3 regions of the Bariatricus sp. SGI.154 genome follow, and region 1 is predicted to be linked to each of the others. Evidence: predicted binding sites of a transcription regulator. Region 1 holds the regulator's gene; each other region holds the start of a gene.

Region 1 (5,213 bases):
GGCTGATGTGATCGTATCATTCTTGCCTGGAACTAAGGCGACCTATCATATATATACGAAAGAACGTTTTGCGCTGATGAAGAAGAATGCCCTCTTCTTAAATGGCGGAAGAGGGAATGCGGTGGATGCGGATGTGTTATATGAAGTTCTCGGTGGGCATCAGATAGCGGCAGCAGGTATAGATGTGACCGAGCCAGAGCCACTGCCGTCGGAGCATCCGCTTTGGAGCCTTGCCAATGTGATGATAACACCGCATATCTCGGGACAGTATCATCTGCCAGAGACATTTGAGAGAGTAGTGGATATCTCTGCGGAGAATTTGTCTGCCTATCTGAATGACAGACCTCTAAGGAATATTGTTGATTTTACAACGGGCTATAAGAAATAACGGCTATCAGAAATAATACTTGCATTATCGGACATAATTCGCTAGAATATGTCTATCGGGGTATGGCTCAGTTTGGTTAGAGCGCACGGCTGGGGGCCGTGAGGTCGCAGGTTCGAATCCTGTTACCCCGATTAAAGAAAGCCTAACTCGATGGGAGTTAGGCTTCTTGTGCAGATAGAGGATGTATACATCTATGGATCTGTTTTATACTATTTCAAGAAAAATGTTTAGTTTTTTGAAAAATTATTGCTGGAATTATTATTGTATGTTAAAATAATAAATGAGACGTGGAGCAGAGTGATTATACAGCATATGGCTGTATTATTTCTCTGCTTTTTGTTTACGGAAAATATATAATGCTGTCAGATGGACAGAAAGATTAGGAGGTATGTTACATGTTACACGAAGTGAAATTTCAGTCATTTAATGAGCGGGATGAGGTGTATGGATGGATCTATGTACCGGCAGCAGAGCCGAAGGGAATTGTGCAGGTGATTCATGGATACGGGGAACACTCAAGAAGATATCTGCATATGATCGTGAAGTTCTTGGATGCCGGATTCATCGTTGCGGCAGATGACCATGTCGGACATGGCAAGACAGCGCTTGAGAATGATACCTGGGGCGATTGGGGCGATAAGGGCTGTCATACTATGATGGAGGATGAACATAAGTTAAAAGAACTGGTATGCGAGAAGTATCCGAATCTTCCGTATTTTATCTTTGGACACAGTATGGGATCTTTCATTGCCAGGGATTATATCAGCAAATATGGGGATGAACTTGCGGGAGTCACCTTGTGCGGGACATCTGGCGTATTCCCAGGACTGGAAGAGTCTGAGAAAGCACTGGAGCAGGCAATTGCAGACGGAAAAGGTAAGGAATCTGATCCTGCTTACACGGTTCAGTTGATGGGGTGGATGTGTGAGCGATGCGGAGAGATCAGCATTGGAAATGAATGGATCTGTGCTGATCCTTATGTGCAGAAAGACCATGCTTTGGATCCGTTCGATGCATTTACTAAGCCGACAACGAATCAGTCGCTGCTTTACTTTGTTCAGATGTTCCAGGTAATCACTGGTACAAATTGGGCGGAAAAAGTACCGACAGCGTTGCCGATTTATAATATTGGCGGAGACCAGGATCCGGTCGGACAGTATGGAAAAGGCGTGTATGAAGTTAGCAATTGGCTGTATGATACGGGTCACAAGGTGGAGACGAAGTTGTACTCCGGATATCGACATGAGATTCATAATTATAATAAGATTAAAGATGAAGTAGAGGCGGGCATCATTGCATTCATGAATAAGAATCTGTAAAAAGCAGAGAAATCCGCAGCCAGCAGAATTCAGACATTGCAATTTACATAGAAAGATACTATAATTTCTTTATATTTATTTTTTTACATTTAGAACAGGAATATAAAGAAAAGCAGAGGTATAGATTATGAAGAAAAGAGTTGTAGTTGCATTAGGACACCGCGCTTTAGGTACTACATTGCCAGAGCAGAAGGAAGCAGTAAAGAAGACAGCGAAGGTGATTGCAGATCTGATCGAGGCAGGATATCAGGTTGCCATTACTCATAGTAATGCACCGCAGGTCGGGATGATTCATACAGCGATGAATGAATTCGGCAAAGCACATCAGGATTATACCGCAGCGCCAATGTCTGTATGCTCTGCCATGAGTCAGGGATATGTCGGATATGACCTTCAGAATGGGATTCGTGAGGAACTTGTGAATCGTGGAATCTACAGGACGGTAAGTACGATCCTTACACAGGTAATCGTGGATCCATATGATGAAGCCTTCTATACGCCTACGAAGATTCTTGGACGTTATATGAATGTGGAAGAAGCGAATGAAGAGCGCAAGAAAGGTAATTATGTTGTGGAGGAGCCGGGAAAAGGCTATCGCCGTATTGTATCTGCTCCGAATCCGGTCAGCATTGTGGAGATTGATGCAATCAAAGCACTGCTGGATGCAGACCAGGTCGTAATTGCCTGTGGAGGCGGCGGAATTCCGGTATTGGAGCAGGATCACCGTCTGAAGGGTGCCAGCGCGGTCATTGAAAAGGATCTGACGGCCGGCAAGATGGCAGAAGATGTTGATGCAGATGAACTGATCATTCTCACCAGTGTTGAGAAAGTTAAGATTAATATGGGAAGACCGGATGAAGAAGAACTGGGCGAGATTAATCTGGAACAGGCAAAACAGTATATGGAAGAAGGACATTTTGGCGAATACAATATGCTGCCGAAGTTCAGCGCATCCGTATCCTTTATTGAGAAGAGAGAAGGAAGAAGCGCGCTGATCACATCTTTTGATAAGTTAAAAGATGCATTGAAAGGGAAGACCGGAACGATGATTCGATAGATATGTATATTCATTCGAGTATCCCGTAATGCATGCCTTCGGCTGGCGGGCTCTGCCCGATAATGTATATTTTGGCAGGATTGGGACATACTACTTGAAAAATGCAAGGAGGAATGACTCATGAAAGCAAAAGTAAATGATGGATGTATCTCTTGTGGAGCATGTGTGGCAACGTGCCCGGAGGTGTTTCGGTTTGACGATGATGGTATTGCAGAAGCCTATGCAGATGTAACGCCGGAGTATGAGAGTGCAGCGATTGAGGCAAGAGATGGCTGCCCGGTATCCGTAATTGATATTGATGAATAATGAGGCTGGGATAAACCAGAATGGAGAATTCCGCATATACTATGAATAAGTAGTATATGCGGAGTTTTTGCTGAAGGCGGTGTTGATATGCGGTTGTGTGAATTAGAGAATAAGGAAGTGATTAATGCCTGCGATTGCAGGAAATTGGGGTATGTGGTGGATCTGATTATTGATGAGTGCAAAGGGTGCATTGAGGCATTGGTGATTCCAAAGGCGGGGAAATTCTGTGGATTTTTTAGTGATGGATCAGAGTATGTGATTCCATTTAAATGTATCAAAAAGATCGGGTCAGATATCATCCTTGTGGAGATACATGAGGAGAAGAAATGAAAAGTAGTTTGACTTCTGCCGATTTAACAGATATACTGTATACAAGAAAAGAAGAAAGGAACAATACAAGATGAAGTGTCCATATTGTAACCAGCCAGATACCAGAGTTATTGATTCCAGACCTGCCGAGGATGGGAATTCTATCCGTCGCCGCCGCTCCTGTGACGTGTGTGGAAAACGTTTTACAACATATGAGAAGGTCGAGACGATTCCACTTATTATTATTAAAAAGGATAATAATCGCGAACAGTATGACAGGGGCAAGATTGAGAATGGAATTTTAAGTGCATGCTATAAGCGTCCGGTCTCAGCGGTGGATATCCAGCGTGTGATCGATAAGGTTGAGACGAGAATATTCAGCCTGGAAGCCAAAGAGATTCCGAGCAGCAGAATCGGCGAGATTGTTATGGAGGAATTGAAGAATCTTGACGAGGTTGCATATGTAAGATTCGCATCGGTATACAGAGAGTTTAAAGATGTGAACACTTTCATGGATGAACTGAAGAAGATATTGAAATAATAGATATAGAAGGTATTTACTAAGAGTATAATAAAGTGATAGAATAAAAGGGAGAAGCGATATTGAAAAGTTTGCTTCTTCCTTTTTAAATATTCGGGTAATTAGATTGGGTGAGAAGATATATGAGAACATACAAATTAACCATCTCTTATGATGGCAGCAGATATCAGGGCTGGCAGCGCCAGGCAACAACGGACAATACGATCCAGTTTATTCTGGAATGGAGCATTGGCAAATTAGTAGGCTACCGCGTGCAGGTGGATGGCTCGGGAAGAACGGATGCAGGTGTTCATGCCCGCGGACAGGTGGCCAGTGTAAAACTGTCCAAATTATACGATACGAAAGAATTAAAAGATTCATTGAACCGATATCTTCCGGAGGATATCCGGATTGTGAAAGTAGAACTTGTGAAGAATGGCTTTCATGCCCGCAAGAGTGCCAAGGGCAAGAAGTATGAATATTATATTGACTGCCGGGAGAAGCCGGATGTATTTTCACGAAGATATTGCTATCATTATCCGGAGAAACTGGATATTGAAGCCATGCGGGATGCGACGAAATACCTGATTGGACCTAAGAATTTCACTAGTTTTACAGACGACAGGGAGTGTAAAGATCCTGTCCGCAGGATTACCAATATCAAGATTGTGCGAAGCGGAGAGAAGGTTCGGATTACCTATTATGGGACAGGCTTCTTGTATCATATGGTTCGGATTCTGACGGGGACGCTTTTGGAGATTGGAACCGGCAAGCGGGATGCGTCTATGCTTCCGGTAGTAATCGCGGCAGAGGATAGGAGCCTCGCAGGATTCCTGGCTCCGGCGAGGGGATTGTTCTTGCGAAAAGTCTATTATTAAAAGATAGTATGTTATGGAAATATGAATAATGGAGGATCATAAATGAAGTTTATTTCATGGAATGTAAATGGAATCCGTGCATGTGTGCAGAAAGGATTTTTAGATTTTTTTAAAGAAGCAGATGCGGATATCTTCTGTATCCAGGAGTCGAAGATGCAGGAGGGACAGTTGGAACTTGATACTCCGGGATATCATCAATATTGGAATTATGCCAAGAGGAAGGGGTATTCAGGAACGGCGATATTTACGAAAGAAGAGCCTTTATCTGTGTACTATGGAATCGGAATAGAAGAACACGATCAGGAAGGCCGCGTGATTACATTGGAATTCGGGGACTATTATTTTGTCACGGTATATACGCCGAATTCCCAGAATGAACTGGCAAGGCTTCCTTACAGAATGCAGTGGGAAGAGGATTTCCTCGCATATCTGAAGA
Region 2 (5,213 bases), on a different contig from region 1:
TTATACCATTGGTATCTCACAGTTTGCAGAACATGGTTCCCTGGACAATTGCCGGGAGGGATTCCTGGAGGGACTTGCAGAGGAAGGTATCGTAGAAGATGAGAACCTGAAAGTGGAATATAAGAATGCGGCGGCAGATATGGGTACTGCCGGACAGATCTCAGATAGTTTCGTATCTGACAAGGTAGATCTGATCTGTGCGATTGCGACACCTACCGCTCAGAGCGCATATAATGCGGCCATGGATACGGAGATTCCTGTAATCTATACGGCGGTTACAGATCCGGTTGCGGCAGAACTTGCAGATGAAGACGGAACACCAGTTGGAGAAGTGACAGGTACTTCTGATAAACTTCCAGTTGAAGAGCAGCTTAAGATGATTCGCGAGATGCTTCCGGATGCTAAGAAGTTAGGCATTATGTATACTACAAGTGAGGCAAACTCTGTATCAGCAATTGCAGAGTACAAGGAACTGGTTGGAGAATATGGATTTGAACTGGTGGAAAAAGGAATTACAGCAACTGCGGATGTACCGCTTGCAGCAGATGATCTGTTAAGTGAAGTAGATTGTATTACCAATCTGACAGATAATACGGTTGTCGCATCTCTTCCGACAATTCTGGAGAAAGCCAATGAGAAGAAGATTCCGGTATTTGGAAGTGAGATTGAGCAGGTGAAGATTGGATGTCTTGCAGCTGAAGGTATTGACTATATTGCACTTGGTAAACAGACCGGCAAGATGGCAGCACAGGTGTTAAAAGGTGAGAAGAAAGCATCTGAACTGAATTTTGAACTGATCACAGAGCCTGGATTCTATGTAAATAACAAGGTTGCTGAGAACCTTGGAATCACAGTTCCGGAAGAACTTGCGGCTGATGCAGTAGAGAGTTTTGATGAGATTACAGAAGAATAAAGATTCCATAGCATAAGATATAGAATCAAAGAGTATGGAATAGATTGTGGGAGGCATTTTCATGGATTTTATCGTAACAATTATTGAACAGGGCCTGATATATGGGATACTGGCACTGGGAGTTTATATCACATATAAGATACTGGATTTTCCGGATCTGACGGTAGATGGAAGTTTCCCTCTGGGGGCAGCGATTACAGCTGCCCTCATTACAAGAGGGGTGAATCCATACCTGACGCTTCCATTAGCATTCCTGGTGGGTGTGGTGGCTGGAGTCTGTACAGGTCTGATCCATGTAAAATGCAGAGTAAGGGATCTGCTGTCCGGCATTATTATGATGACGGCATTGTGGACGATTAATCTGTACATTGCGGGAACCGCGAATGTACCGCTCTTTTCACAGAAGACAATCTTTAAAAATGACGCTGTAGAGAATATAGTTCCGGATAGTATTGCGCCGTATACGACGTTGCTTATTATATTGGTGCTGGCTGTAATCTGTAAGATACTGCTGGATCTGTATCTGAAGACAAAATCAGGTTATCTGTTAAGGGCGGTTGGTGACAATGCTACGCTGGTTACGTCACTTGCAAAAGATCAGGGAAATGTGAAGATTCTGGGACTTGCAATTGCCAACGGTCTGGTGTCTCTTGCAGGATGTGTGTTTGCCCAGGAGGAAAGGGTATTCGAGATTTCAATGGGTACGGGCGCGATCGTAATCGGATTGGCAAGTGTGATTATCGGAACCAGTATTTTTAAAAAGGTAACCATACTAAAAGCAACTTCTGCGGTTCTAATCGGATCGATTATCTACAAAGCGTGCGTGGCAGTGGCTCTTCGCAACTTTGAACCGCAAGCTATGAAGTTGATTACGGCAGTATTATTCCTTATTATTCTGGTCATCAGTATGGAAAGAAAGACGAAGGTGAAGAAGAATGCTTGAACTAAAAGGAATTCAGAAATATTATAATCCGGGTACGGTAAATGAGATGTGCCTGTTCGACAATTTTAACCTGACGATTGAAAAAGGAGAGTTCCTTTCTGTAGTTGGAAGCAATGGTTCCGGTAAGACATCCATGCTGAACATTATCTGTGGAAGTATTCCTCTGGAAGCGGGCAAGATCCTGATTAACGGAAAAGACATTACCAGGGAGAAAGAGTATAAGCGTAATGCGAGAATTGGCCGCGTCTATCAGAATCCGGCTATGGGAACCTGCCCATCGCTCACCATACTTGAGAATATGTCTCTTGCAGATAATAAAGGAAAACTTTATGGTTTGGGACGTGGGACTAATAAGGCGAGGATTGAGTATTACAGGGAACAGCTTCACCAGTTGAATCTGGGATTGGAGGATAAGATGGACGTAAAAGTCGGCGTATTGTCCGGCGGACAGCGGCAGGCGATGGCACTTCTTATGTCAACCATGACACCCATTGAGTTCCTGATCCTGGATGAGCATACCGCCGCCTTAGATCCGAAAACCGCGGAACTGATTATGGAATTGACTGATCAGATTGTGAAGGAGAAGAACCTCACTACGATCATGGTAACACACAATCTTCGGTATGCGGTTGAGTATGGCAACCGACTGGTCATGATGCACCAAGGAGAAGTGATTCTGGATAGGAAGGATAGCGAGAAAGAACAGATATCGGTGGATGAGATATTGAAGTTATTCAATGAGATTAGTATTGAATGTGGGAATTAGATGGGAATTTAGTTTATGAAGAGTTGTTTATAAAGCGTACGGCAGAGAGGAGCAGTATGGGCATTCAGATCCGACTCCAATCGTCTACAATCCGTAAGTTCAAAAGAGGTCTGGAATCAGGAATCGAATGTAATCGTCGGACAAATCTGAAGATTTCTCCGGCTCAGACATTCTTGAATTCTGTGCGTGTAGCACAGAATTCATCCTGATTCAGACCTCTTTTTCACTAACGGCTTGTACGGCTCTTCTACGGATCTGAATGCCCATACTGCCCCTCTCTGCCTGTCATTCTTATGTGTAACTCTTCATGAACTGCGAGGATTCCTGGCGGGGTGCAAGGGGGGAACGGTATTGGCAGGAAATGGCGGTTGATCCCTATCAACACAGTTCCACGCGCATCCTTCGCCAGGAATCCTCCCAATGGAGAAAGACTTGAGATTTCGGAAATGTCAGGTGAAGCAGAAGAAGATGGGTGGCTCTGAGGGCGTTAAGTGAGTGTTACAAGGCGTTAGCGTGAGAATCCCTGTAGATTGGCATGAGGCTTTGACTTCACGTCAAAGACGAAAGAGTGCCCGAACTGCGAAATCATCAAGATTTCGGAGTTCGTGTACTCGGTTGCCAATCTACGGGGATTCTTACGCTTACACCTTGTTAACGAAACGCCCGGTCTCAGAGCCACCCATCTTCTTCTGCTTTACCGTACACTTCCAAGAATCCACTTTCTCCATTAAATTCCCATTGACGTAAGTATAAGGGAATGGTAATATAAATAGATAAACGGATACATGATATAGTGATAAAATGAGAACAATAATACTAAATGTAGATGTTTAAACCTGAATGATGATGTTGCTAAAGGCATATGAAGGATAGATGGAATAGAAGAAGGAGATGAAATTATGTTGAAGAATAATGTAAAAGTTGTTAAAAAAGACGGAACGAAAGAGGAGTTCAATGTACAGAAAGTAGTTGTCGCCGTGAACAAGTCAGCCTACCGTGTTCTGATCAAATTCACAGAGGAAGAGTTAGGTTTCATCTGCAAATTTGTAGAAGAAAAAGTAGATGCCATGAACGTAAAAGAGATCCGTATTGCTGAGATGCACAATGTAGTAGAGGGGGCTTTGGAACGAGTAAATCCTGCAGTTGCGAAGAGTTACAGAGATTACCGTAATTACAAGCAGGATTTTGTCCAGATGTTGGATGAAGTGTATAAGAAGAGTCAGTCTATTATGTATATTGGAGATAAGGAGAACAGCAACACGGACAGTGCGCTGGTATCAACAAAGCGAAGCCTGATTTTCAATGAATTGAATAAGGAATTATATAAGAAATTCTTCCTGACGGTGGAGGAGGTACAGGCAATACGGGATGGTTATATCTATATCCATGATATGTCTGCAAGAAGGGATACCATGAACTGCTGTCTGTTCGATGTGAAGACTGTATTAAGCGGCGGTTTCGAGATGGGGAATCTGTGGTATAACGAGCCGAAGACTCTGGATACTGCGTTTGATGTAATCGGCGATATCGTATTGAGTGCGGCAAGCCAGCAGTATGGCGGTTTCACGGTGCCTAGTGTAGATGAGATTCTGGAGCCTTATGCGAAGAAATCTCACGAGAAACTGCTTGCTAAGTACCGAAGCCTTGGACTTCCGGAAGAGGTGGTACAGAAAGTAGCATGGGCAGATCTGGAAAAAGAGATGGAGCAAGGTTTCCAGGGATGGGAATATAAGTTTAATTCGGTATCTTCCAGCCGTGGGGACTATCCATTCATCACGGTGACAGCAGGAACGGTGACCAGCGATTATGGAAAACTGGCAACCATGAAGATGTTAGAAGTGCGTAAGAATGGACAGGGGAAAGCAGGGCACAAGAAGCCGGTATTATTTCCGAAGATTGTATTCCTCTATGATGAGAATTTACATGGTCCGGGAGGAGTGCTTGAGGATGTGTTTGAAGCAGGAATCAATTGCTCTTCCAAAACTATGTATCCAGACTGGCTGAGTCTGACAGGTGAAGGATATGTTGCCAGCATGTATAAGAAATATGGCAAGATCATCAGCCCGATGGGATGCCGTGCATTCTTATCGCCGTGGTATGAAAGAGGCGGTATCGATCCGGCAGATGAGAATGATCAGCCGGTGTTCGTAGGACGTTTTAACATCGGTGCGATCAGCCTTCATCTTCCGATGATCTATGCAAAGGCAAAACAGGAAAGCAGAGATTTCTATGAGGTATTAGATTATTATCTGGAACTGATTCGTCAGCTGCACCTTAGAACTTACGACTATTTAGGTGAATTGAAAGCATCTACGAATCCACTGGCATATTGTGAGGGTGGATTCTATGGCGGACATCTCGGTCTGTACGATAAGATTAAGCCGTTGCTTAAGTCTGCGACTGCTTCCTTTGGTATTACTGCATTGAACGAACTTCAGCAGCTGCACAATAAGAAATCTCTGGTAGAGGATGGACAGTTTGCACTGGATACGCTGCAGCACATTAACGATAAGGTCAACGAATTCAAGAAAGAGGATGGACGCCTTTATGCAATATATGGCACGCCGGCAGAGAATCTGTGCGGTGTACAG
Region 3 (5,213 bases), on a different contig from region 1:
TTATAATCTCCGCTTCCGTCTCCTCCGTATATGGCTGTCCATACCTGAAATCCCACGTCTCCGAATTAAAGCACCCTTTACAGTGATGCCTGCATCCCGATACAAACAGACTGACCCGGACACCCGGGCCATCTGCGATATCACATTCTTTTATATTTCCATAATACATAGGCTGCTCCTTTGCCAAAGCCTGCTGCCAAATCGTTTTCTTATATTTCTTACAGGTGCAGCACCCTGTCCTTGATCTCCTGAGTACGTCCCTGATTCCAGAACTGGGTTCCGATATATCCACAAGTTCTGCGGGCTACAAACATCTTATCCTGATTCTGGTTGCCACAGTTCGGGCATTCCCATACCAGTTTACCACAATCATCCTCTTTAATCAGGATCTCTCCGTCATATCCACAACATTCACAATAATCACTCTTTGTATTCAATTCCGCATACATAATATGATTATAAATGAACTGCATTACAGACAATACTGCCGGTATATTATTCTGCATATTCGGCACTTCAATATAACTGATCGCACCGCCAGGTGACAGTTTCTGGAACTCCGATTCGAACTCTAATTTCTTGAACGCGTCAATCTTCTCTGACACATGCACATGATAACTGTTCGTAATATAGTTCTTATCCGTAACACCTTCGATAATTCCGAATCTCTTCTGTAAGCATTTTGCGAATTTATACGTGGTAGACTCCATCGGAGTTCCATATACAGAATAACTGATATTCTCCGCCTCTCTCCACTCTTTACACTTGTCATTCAGTCTCTGCATAACCTTAAGCGCGAATGGTCTTGCCTCCGGATCAGTATGGGACTTGCCAAGCATACGCATACACATCTCGTACAATCCTGCGTATCCAAGAGAAATTGTTGAATAGCCATTGTACAACAGTTCATCAATCTTCTCACCCTTTTTCAGACGTGCCAGCGCACCATACTGCCACAGGATCGGAGCTACATCAGAAACCGTTCCAAGAAGGCGCTCATGTCTGCATCTGAGTCCGCGATGGCACAATTCCAGACGTTCATCCAAGATCTCCCAGAACCGATCCATATCGCCCTCGGAAGAACATGCTACATCTACTAGGTTGATGGTCACTACACCCTGATTGAATCTTCCATAGAACTTGTGGTGTCCATCTTCCTTCATCTGAGTATCTTCTACGGTCAGGAATGAACGGCATCCCATACACGGATAGACCTCTCCCTGCTTCAATTCTCTCATCATCTTTGCGGAAATATAATCCGGCACCATACGTTTTGCCGTACATTTTGCAGCCAGATGTGTCAGATACCAGTACTTGGAATCCTCCGTAATGTTATCTTCATCCAGTACATAGATCAGTTTCGGGAATGCCGGTGTGATCCATACGCCTTTTTCATTCTTCACGCCCTGCATTCTCTGTACCAGAACCTCTTCAATGATCATTGCAAGGTCATCCCTTAACTGTCCTTCTTCTACCTCATCCAGATACATGAACATAGTTACAAAAGGCGCCTGTCCATTACAAGTCATTAATGTGATCAACTGATACTGAATGGTCTGGATTCCGCTCTTTACTTCATCTCTCAGTCTGCGTTCCGTCACTCTGGATACAATCTCCTCATCCAGACTCTCGCCGCATTCCTTACGCTCTGCAATTACATTGCCCCGAATCTTCTGACGGCTGATATCTACAAACGGTGCCAGGTGTGCCAATGTAAATGACTGTCCGCCATACTGGTTACTTGCAACCTGAGCAACGATCTGTGTCGTTACGTTACAAGCCGTAAAGAAACTGTGCGGCTTCTCGATTAACGTCTCACTGATTACCGTTCCATTCTGCAACATATCCTCTAGGTTAATCAGATCGCAGTTATGCTCCTTCTGTGCAAAATAATCTGAATCATGGAAATGAATGATTCCCTCTTCGTGTGCTGTTACAATCTCTTCAGGAAGCAGCACACGCTTGGACAGATCCTTGCTGACTTCTCCCGCCATATAGTCTCTCTGGGTAGAGTTGATCACCGGATTCTTATTGGAATTCTCCTGGTTCACTTCCTCGTTAATATTCTCAATCAATGAGAGAATTCCGTTGTCCGTAGTGTTAGACTTACGTGTCAGTTCTCTCTTATAACGGTAACGCACATACTTCTGCGCCACCTCGTAACCACGCATCTCCATGATGCCGGTCTCAACCATATCTTGGATATCCTCCACATGCACTGCATGGGTAGTCTCCTGCACCTTATGTGCAATATTATCTGCAACCGCAATGATCTGATACTCATTCATCTGATGGATTTTGTCTACTCCCTGGTTTGCAGCCTTGATCGCATTCACAATCTTTGACAGATCGAAGATTACCTCTTCTCCATTTCTCTTAATTACATTCGTTCTTACGTCTATACTCATCTTTCTCTCCTCGCCTCCGCCTACCAAATATTGATACTCCCTCGCGTTTTTGTACAATATATAGCGTCATGTACTATCATACACCAAAGTCATGTGAAAGGGAAGAGAAAGTTTGAAAAATTTTATTAATTATTTTTTAACACTTTCTATTTCTACCAAAAGAAAACAACCGCTCCCTTCCACAGGTGCAGCGGCTGCTATACTTCATCTTCATTTTCCAGTTTTAAAATATCGCTCACATCACACTTCAGGCAATCACAGATCTTCGCCAGCGTGTTCAGATCCACGCGGGAAACTTTGTTCTTGCAGTAATTGTTCAACTGCGTACGCTGCAGCCTGCAGATATAACACAACTGAGTCTTACTGACTTGTTTTTCTGCCAGAACTCTCTCCAAATCAATCACAATCTTACTCATACTCAACACCATGCCATTTCTTTATGGTTAAGTATACCCATATTTTTGTTGAAAAAATAGATATATTAACTTACACTGTAATAAAATACAGTGCATGGTTGCATTATGGAACCAGGCAACTGCCCATACCTTCACAGGCATTTCCCTAAAAAAACAGATTGAAAGAGGTGCATCCAAACTATGCTACATTCCAAACATGAAAGTCCCAAACCAGCAAGATATCTTCCCGCCATTCTCGGGATCCTACTCCTGGCACTCTTTTTATGGGAGGAGCACAAGCCTTACGAGATACTCCATTCTACAATTATGTCCTCCCCCGACCTGACTGAGACCAGGATGGCTATTGTCGTCCACAGCCTGCTTCCCATTCATGAAGAGACACTGGCAAAAGAGATTATCGAATCACATCAGAAGTTAAACGGCAGACATCCTAATCCTTATTTTGAACTGGAACTTTACCGTACCATGCTGCATTATCAATTACAGACACCGTACGACACCATACTTTGTGACGAATCGGGACAGATTGTGACGGAGATCAGTCTTCCGGATTGAGCCTGCGAAGAAGACCTTTTCCGTACCGGCATATCGCTTAATGCAAGAAAGGTGTATGGACTATTCCAGTCCATACACCTTTCTTGCATTGATTTCTGTCTGTCTTATAACCTCATCAGACGTAATTCCTTTCAATCTTGCAATCTCATCTGCCACATAGCGAATATATGAAGAATTATTTCGCTTGCCTCGATACGGCTCTGGTGCAAGATATGGACAATCCGTTTCAAGTACAATTGACTCCAATGGAATCGCTTCCACTACTTGCTTGAGTTTCTTTCCATTCTTGAAAGTTACAACGCCTCCTACTCCGATATGAAAGCCCCTTTTGACATATTCTGCTGCCATCTCCTTTGAACCGGAATAACAGTGAATAATGCCTCCAAGCCCTTTTGCATATTCATCCATAATCTGGAATGTATCTTCAGATGCGTCACGGCTGTGAATATTAACCGGAAGGTTTACTCTGCGCGCAAGATCCAACTGCCTGACAAACCACTCCTTCTGCACTTCCCGCGGCTCCTCATCCCAGTAATAGTCAAGTCCGATCTCACCGACTGCGACTACCTTCTCTTCATGGCACCAACTTTCAAGCATCGCAAATGTCTCTTCATTCAATGCCCCTACTTCATCCGGATGAACACCGACCGCTGCATAGACATATGGATATCTTGCCGCTAATTCCATAACTCTTTTGCATCCTTCAAAAGATGCGCCTACATTAACGATCGTACCTACACCAAGTTTCGGAAGTTCACTCAGAAGTTCCTCCCTGTCAGCATCAAATTGTTTATCGTCGTAATGCGCGTGTGTATCGAATATCATTTCATTCATCTCTATAATAACCCCGCACGTAACTGTTCCGGGCTCTTCTGAGACAGTAATGCAGGTGCGATATCGAATACGGTTCTTGCCCCGCTTTCTCCTGCCTTAGCCAGGCGATAAGCTGCTCTTGCATAGCAGACTAATACACACGCCGTAAATTCCGGATTGGAATCCAATTTTAAAGAATATTCAATAATATGTTTATTTCCTTCTGTTCCCGTCTCGCCGCTGCGGATTACGAATCCACCGTGAGGCATCTTGCTGTGGTTGGCTTTTAATTCTTCTTCTGTAATAAATGTTACCGTTGTATCATAATCGTCAAAATAATTCGGCATTGTCTTGATCGTTGTCTCGATCGCCTGAAGATCTGCACCTTCCTCCGGAACCACATAACATTCACGCAGATGCTTCTCTCTCGTTGTAAGTTCCGGCTCGTTTCCGCTTCTTACTCGTTCTACCGCTTCTTCAATCGGGACCGTATACTGAATACCATTCTTCACGCCTTCTACCCGGCGGATAGCGTCAGAATGTCCTTGGCTGACACCTTTGCCCCAGAATGTATAAGTGCTTCCCTGCGGCAGGATCGACTCTGCATACAAACGGTTCAACGAAAACATTCCGGGATCCCAGCCTACGGAGATGATTCCGATGTTGCCGCCTTCTTTTGCCGCCTTGTCTACATTTGCAAAATATTCCGGGATTCTTGCATGTGTATCAAAACTGTCAATCGTGTTAAAATTCGCAGCAATCTGCGGTCCCATAACCGGAAGATCCGTAGCAGAACCACCGCAAAGCACCATAACGTCGATCTCATCCTTCATAGACATCATATCATCCATGTGTTTTACAGCAACACCTTCGGTCGCAATCTGCACGGCAGCCGGATCTCTTCTGGTGAATACTGCCTTTAATTCCATGTCGTCGTTACGAGCGATCGCACGCTCAACACCTCTTCCGATATTTCCATATCCCACAATACCAATTCTGATTTTTTCCATATTAATATACC

What was found. Region 1 encodes NrdR, which represses ribonucleotide reductase genes. Its sites were predicted from a motif close to CACAANATNTTGTG; they were not measured.
Region 2: a site for NrdR is predicted at 3,405-3,418, ahead of nrdD (anaerobic ribonucleoside-triphosphate reductase). Genes of this name have one in related genera too.
Region 3: a site for NrdR is predicted at 2,461-2,474, ahead of nrdD (anaerobic ribonucleoside-triphosphate reductase). Genes of this name have one in related genera too.

What each region holds. Positions count from the first base shown of each region.
Region 1 is NZ_JBNPMC010000023.1:42,978-48,190, reverse strand. Features, by position in the region: gene ACQRBN_RS11250 (D-2-hydroxyacid dehydrogenase) at 1-388, shown strand, start outside; tRNA gene ACQRBN_RS11245 (tRNA-Pro) at 445-519, shown strand; gene ACQRBN_RS11240 (alpha/beta fold hydrolase) at 784-1,707, shown strand; gene arcC (carbamate kinase) at 1,835-2,764, shown strand; gene ACQRBN_RS11230 (ferredoxin) at 2,885-3,070, shown strand; gene ACQRBN_RS11225 (YlmC/YmxH family sporulation protein) at 3,158-3,400, shown strand; gene nrdR (transcriptional regulator NrdR) at 3,471-3,920, shown strand; gene truA (tRNA pseudouridine(38-40) synthase TruA) at 4,043-4,777, shown strand; gene ACQRBN_RS11210 (exodeoxyribonuclease III) at 4,820-5,213, shown strand, end outside.
Region 2 is NZ_JBNPMC010000017.1:61,691-66,903, forward strand. Features, by position in the region: gene ACQRBN_RS09490 (ABC transporter substrate-binding protein) at 1-913, shown strand, start outside; gene ACQRBN_RS09495 (ABC transporter permease) at 975-1,856, shown strand; gene ACQRBN_RS09500 (ABC transporter ATP-binding protein) at 1,849-2,622, shown strand; gene ACQRBN_RS09505 (hypothetical protein) at 2,610-2,831, shown strand; gene nrdD (anaerobic ribonucleoside-triphosphate reductase) at 3,522-5,213, shown strand, end outside.
Region 3 is NZ_JBNPMC010000008.1:74,795-80,007, reverse strand. Features, by position in the region: gene nrdG (anaerobic ribonucleoside-triphosphate reductase activating protein) at 1-169, opposite strand, end outside; gene nrdD (anaerobic ribonucleoside-triphosphate reductase) at 219-2,408, opposite strand; gene ACQRBN_RS05870 (helix-turn-helix domain-containing protein) at 2,606-2,824, opposite strand; gene ACQRBN_RS05865 (hypothetical protein) at 3,161-3,379, shown strand; gene ACQRBN_RS05860 (TatD family hydrolase) at 3,440-4,204, opposite strand; gene ACQRBN_RS05855 (diaminopimelate dehydrogenase) at 4,216-5,202, opposite strand.